Regions from separate parts of the Pseudomonas sp. JL23 genome, predicted to be linked through region 2. Evidence: predicted binding sites of a transcription regulator. Region 2 holds the regulator's gene; the other holds the start of a gene.
What was found. Region 2 encodes sigma-54, which starts transcription at its own class of promoters, with help from an activator protein. Its sites were predicted from a motif close to ANTGGCATNNANNTTGCTNT; they were not measured.

Region 1: AC1Z24_RS09100 (flagellar basal body rod protein FlgF) is a predicted target of sigma-54. The motif match lies at 1,436-1,455, and genes of this name have one in related genera.

What each region holds. Positions count from the first base shown of each region.
Region 1 is NZ_CM167795.1:1,937,120-1,940,230, forward strand. It holds gene AC1Z24_RS09090 (flagellar hook-basal body complex protein) at 1-942, shown strand, start outside; gene AC1Z24_RS09095 (hypothetical protein) at 1,090-1,266, opposite strand; gene AC1Z24_RS09100 (flagellar basal body rod protein FlgF) at 1,508-2,245, shown strand; gene flgG (flagellar basal-body rod protein FlgG) at 2,293-3,081, shown strand.
Region 2 is NZ_CM167795.1:1,008,665-1,011,775, forward strand. It holds gene ptsN (PTS IIA-like nitrogen regulatory protein PtsN) at 1-449, opposite strand, end outside; gene hpf (ribosome hibernation-promoting factor, HPF/YfiA family) at 462-770, opposite strand; gene AC1Z24_RS04870 (RNA polymerase factor sigma-54) at 847-2,343, opposite strand; gene lptB (LPS export ABC transporter ATP-binding protein) at 2,529-3,111, opposite strand, start outside.

The DNA of each region.
Region 1 (3,111 bases), 930 kb from region 2:
ACGGTGGATGGCTGGAAGCCGGCTATGGAAGTCAATCACACCTGGGTCGCCGGTCCGGCGGCGGGAGCCGCGTTAATTCCCCTGGAGCTGAGTGATGGCGCCATTCTGGGCGTTGATGATGGGGATCCGGTGATTTCCCGGATGGTCCGTACCTTCAACCCGGCTCACACCGACTCCTATAACGAAACCTTTTCCAGTGACATCTACGACGGCCAGGGCAACAGGCATCAGCTGAGTCACTATTTCGTCAAGGACGGCGTCAACAGTTGGAACCTGCATATGTTGGTCAACGGGCGTAATCCCCTTGATCCGGAACGTACCGACCCGATGACCGCGAGCATGCTGTTTGATAGCGACGGTTCCCTGCGCACGCTCCTCGCCAGCGACGGCATGCTGGTTGAGGACAAGAAGCTGACGCTCCATGGCTGGATACCGGCCAAGGTAGACAATCCCGGTTCCCAGAATCAGAAGTGGGTGGCCAACGGCGCCCAGGCCAGTGCGGACGGCCTGACCATCGATCTGACCCGCTTGACCCAGTACAACAACAAGAACAATCGTGCATCGCCGCAGGTCGACGGCTATGCGGCGGGGAGTCTCAACGGCCTGAAAGTCGACGATGACGGCATGCTGCGGGCGGCCTTCAGCAATGGCTTGTATCGCAATGTCGGGCAAGTGCTGCTCGCCAACTTTGCCAATGTGCAGGGCTTGCAGCCACTGGACGGTACGCGTTGGCGCGAGACCTACGCCTCGGGCGCTGCCACCACTGATACGCCCAAGTCGGGGATGCTGGGCGGTGTGGTAGCGGGGTCACTGGAGGGCTCCAATGTCGACTTGCCGGGGCAATTGATCGAGCTGATCCAGGCGCAGATGGCGTTCCAGGCCAACTCCAAGGCGGTGTCGACCGAGGCGACGGTGATGCAGACCTTGCTTCAGTCGGTCTAGTTACGGGGTTGTAAATGGCCTTGTGGGACCGGCTTCAGCCGGGAAGACACAATGACAGGCGCTGGAAAAGCATCGTTCATGCCTACGCTTTCCCGGCAGAAGCCGGTCCCACAGGCAGAACCCGCCAACCGTCTGCGCTATCTACGCCTAAACCGAGCAATCCGATTTGACGAACGCCCCGTGCAAGCGGGTCCAGCCCGGCCCCGGGCTGGTCTGGGCGCAGACAATCCGGCTGTCGCCCTGCCAGCGGTAGTAATAGGCCGGTGCGGCAATGGCGGTGCCCAGGGCAAGGCTCAGGCTGAGAAGGGCAATAAGGCGAGACATTGACGTTCCTGAAAGCGGTTATCTGCCATGAGTCCCTGCAAGTATCGGTCCGGCATCGCCATGCAGTTTTTTTGGCGCTCCTGCGAGCGGGTTTTGCGCGCGGTTTTTTCAGGCGACGGCGCGAGCCCGTCAATGCTGGGGATTGAAGCTTTTGTATCAAGCTCGACAAGTTGGTTCAAATATTGCTTTGCCCTGTATAGAACAGCTACAGGCGGCAAGCGTCTGTCGGAGGAGGACTACTGTGGACAAGTTGATTTACGTGGCGATGAGCGGGGCGTCTGAAAACGCCGTTGCGCAAAAGGCCCATGCCAACAACCTGGCAAACGTCTCGACCAATGGCTTCATGCGCGACCTGGAGCAGGCTCGCTCGATGCCGGTTTTCGGCGAGGTCAATCCTTCGCGCGCCTATGCCATGAGCGAACGTCCCGGTACCGACTTCTCCGGCGGTGCCATGGTCCAGACCGGTCGGGAACTTGACGTTGCCGTCAAGGGCGATGGCTGGATTGCCGTGCAGACACCTGACGGCAAAGAAGCCTATACCCGCTCCGCCGGTATGAACATCGACAGCCTTGGCGTGTTGCGGGCTGGCAATGGTTTGCCGGTCTTGGGCAATGGCGGGCCGATTGCCGTGCCGCCCCAGCAGCAGATCGAGATCGGTGCCGACGGCACGATCAGTGTCCGCTCCTTGGGTGAAAGTCCGCAGGTCATGGCTCAGATCGACCGCCTCAAGCTGGTCAATCCCGATGTCAAGAACATGGAAAAGGGCCCCGATGGCCTGATGCACACCAAGGATGGCTCGGCGCCTGCCGTCGATGCCAACGTTCAGGTCGAGTCCGGCTTCCTTCAGGCGAGCAACGTTAACGCCGTTGAAGAGATGACCGCAGTGATGACCTTGTCCAAGAATTTCGAATTGTCCGTCAAGATGATGAAAACCGCCGAAGACAACGATCAATCTATGGCGCGCGTCTTGCAGAGCTAAACCATTGACAGTCGGCGTCGATAATCAGGCGCCTGAGGAGAGACAGAATGCTTCCAGCACTTTACGTTGCCAAAACCGGTCTGGCCGCTCAGGACACCAACCTGACGACCATCTCCAACAACCTGGCAAACGTGTCCACCACCGGTTTCAAAAGCGATCGCGCCGAGTTCCAGGACTTGCTGTATCAGATCAAACGTCAGCCAGGCGCCCAGTCGACCCAGGACAGCGAACTGCCGTCCGGTCTGCAACTGGGTACCGGTGTGCGCATTGTCGGCACGCAGAAGAACTTCACCGCCGGCAGCCTGCAAACCACCAATAACCCGTTGGACCTGGCCGTCAATGGCCGTGGTTTCTTCCAGGTTCGTCAACCGGACGGCACCATTGCCTACAGCCGTGACGGTACTTTCCACCTGGACAGCAACGGCCAGATCGTGACCGCCAACGGTTATGCCCTTGAGCCTGCGATCGTCGTACCGCAGAACTCCCAGACCTTTACCGTAGGTCAGGACGGCACCGTGTCGATCACCACCGCTGCCAACCCGGCAACGCCACAGATCATCGGTAACATCCAGACCGCCGACTTCATCAACCCGGCCGGCCTGCAGGCCAATGGTGGCAACCTGTTCCTGGAAACCGCTTCCAGCGGCGCCCCGCAGGTCGGTACTCCGGGTCTGAACGGTCTGGGCACCACGCTGCAGAACACCCTGGAAAACTCCAACGTCAGCACCGTTGAAGAGCTGGTCAACATGATCACCACTCAGCGTGCCTACGAGATGAACTCCAAGGTGATCTCCACCGCAGACCAGATGCTGCAAAACATTACGCAAAACCTGTAACGACCTGACAGTCAGGCGCCTGGTCAAGGC
Region 2 (3,111 bases):
ACTTTTTTGACCACTTCATAGAGGTCATCACTGCTTTTGGCGCTACGCAGTTCTTTGCGGGTTTCTGCGTTATCCAGCATGCCGGCGATCTGGCGCAACAACTCGAGGTGGGCGTCGGTGGCCGCTTCGGGGACCAGCAGGACGAACAGCAGATCGACAGGTGCGCCGTCGATGGCGTCGAAGTCGATGGGCTTTTCCAGGTGAAATACCGCGCTGACCGGGTCAATGCAGCCCTTCATCCGGCAATGGGGGATGGCGATGCCGTTGCCAAAACCGGTCGAACCCAGTTTTTCGCGGGCAACAAGGCTCTCAAACACCGTGCGATTATCCAGGGCAGCAATGTCATGGGTAATCAGTTCGGCGATTTTTTCGAGTACGCTTTTTTTACTGCCACCCGGCACGTTCACGAATGAACGGCCGGGGGTCAGGATATTTTCAAGTCGGATCATGTAGGTGGGGTATCAGCGCGCCGCTGCACCTTGCAGGCTGCGTTGCTGTTTTTCCTTATGCTTGAGCAATTGTCTGTCGAGCTTGTCGGTCAGGAGGTCGATCGCTGCGTACATGTCGGCATGTTCCGCGTTGGCGACCACCTCTCCGCCGGGGATGTGCAGGGTGGCTTCGATTTTCTGTTTCAACTTCTCGACCTCCATGATCACCTGCACATTGGTGATTTTGTCGAAGTGGCGCTCCAGTCGTCCGAGTTTCTCGGTGATGTAGTCGCGTAGGGCGTCGGTCACATCCAGTTGATGTCCACTGATGTTGACTTGCATACCGCTTTCTCCTTATTGCCAGTGCATAGAGAGGCAGGCTTATGCCTGCCACTGGAACGCTGCCAGCTTGCCATCGTCACATCAGGCGCTTGCGCTCACTGGACGGTGCTATCCCAAGTGATTCGCGGTATTTGGCTACTGTGCGACGGGCTACTTGAATGCCTTGTGCCTCCAGTAAACCAGCGATCTTGCTGTCACTCAACGGCTTTTTCTGATTTTCCGCAGCAACCAGTTTTTTGATGATCGCGCGGATGGCCGTGGACGAGCATTCTCCGCCTTCGGAGGTACTTACGTGGCTTGAGAAGAAATACTTCAGTTCGTAGATGCCGCGGGGGGTATGCATGAATTTCTGCGTGGTGACGCGGGAAATGGTCGATTCATGCATGCCGACCGCTTCGGCGATATCGTGCAGGACCAGAGGCTTCATCGCCTCGTCGCCGTACTCGAGGAAGCCGCGCTGATGCTCGACGATCTGGGTGGCGACCTTCATCAGGGTTTCGTTGCGGCTCTGCAGGCTCTTGATGAACCAGCGGGCTTCCTGCAACTGATTGCGCATGAAGGTGTTGTCGGCACTGGTATCGGCGCGACGGACGAAACCGGCGTACTGCGGATTGACGCGCAGGCGCGGCACCGACTCCTGATTGAGTTCGACCAGCCAGCGCTCGTTGTCCTTGCGCACGATCACGTCGGGGACCACGTATTCAGCTTCGCTGGACTCGATCTGTGAGCCCGGGCGCGGATTGAGGCTCTGTACCAGCTCGATGACCTGGCGCAGTTCTTCTTCCTTGAGCTTCATGCGGCGCATCAGTTGGGTGTAGTCGCGGCTGCCCAGCAGGTCGATGTAGTCGGTGACCAGGCGCTGAGCCTCGGCCAGCCAGCGGGTCTTGGCGGGCAGCTGGCGCAGTTGCAGCAGCAGGCATTCGCTGAGGTTACGCGCGCCGATGCCGGCTGGCTCGAATTGCTGGATACGGTGCAGAACCGCTTCTATTTCATCCAGTTCGATGTCCAGCTCGGGATCGAAGGCGTCGAGGATTTCTTCGAGCGTCTCGTCCAGGTAGCCCTGGTTGTTGATGCAGTCGATGAGAGTGACGGCGATCAGGCGATCGGTGTCGGACATTGGCGCCAGGTTCAGTTGCCAAAGCAGGTGGCTTTGCAGGCTTTCCCCGGCCGAGGTACGGGTGGTGAAGTCCCATTCGTCGTCGTCATTGCTGGGCAGGCTGCTGGCGCTGGTCTGGTAGACGTCTTCCCAAGCGGTATCCACCGGCAATTCGTTGGGGATGCGTTCGCCCCATTCACCGTCTTCCAGGTTGTCCACGGTTGGCGCGGATTCCTGCTGGTAGGTTGGCTCCTGGATCTCGGTGCTGGTTTTCGCTTCGACGTTGTCGGCCAGTGGGTCGGCGTTGTCGAAGTCGTCGCCTTCTTCCTGGCGTTCCAGCATGGGATTGGACTCCAGCGCTTCCTGGATTTCCTGTTGAAGGTCCAGAGTCGACAACTGAAGTAAGCGGATGGCCTGTTGCAGCTGCGGCGTCATCGTCAGCTGCTGGCCCATTCTCAAGACTAGCGATGGTTTCATGGCAGGGGCTAAACACCTTATTCGCCGGCGCACACGCGCCATCCACTACAGGGCGCCGGGGCGCCAACATAAGCAAATTATATGCCTGAAACCGAAGTGTTTGCCTAGAGTGTGATGCAATTAAAATTGCATCATCCCCGGCCCTCAGGCATTGCCCGTTGCAGGGCAGTGAAGCATCGCAGCCATCAGAGGCGAAATTCGTGTCCGAGGTAGACTTCTTTCACCAACTGGTTGGCCAGAATGGTTGCCGAGTCGCCTTCGGCGATCAGTTGCCCGTCGTTGACGATGTAGGCGGTTTCACAGATGTCCAGAGTTTCACGGACGTTGTGGTCGGTGATCAGGACGCCGATGCCCTTGGCCTTGAGGTGATAAATGATTTGCTTGATGTCGCCGACCGAAATCGGGTCTACACCGGCGAAGGGTTCGTCGAGCAGGATGAACTTCGGTGAGGTTGCCAGCGCGCGGGCAATCTCGACCCGGCGACGTTCGCCACCGGACAGGCTCATGCCCAGGTTGTCGCGGATGTGGCTGATGTGGAATTCCTGCAACAGGCTTTCCAGCTCTTTGCGGCGGGCAGCGGTATCCAGTTCCTTGCGGGTTTCAAGGATCGCCATGATGTTGTCTGCAACCGACAGCTTGCGAAAGATCGAGGCTTCCTGAGGCAGATAGCCGATACCGGCGCGGGCACGGCCGTGCATGGGCTGGTGGCTGACATCCAGATCGTCGATCAGTACGCGACCCTGGTCCGCCTGGACCAGGCCTACGATC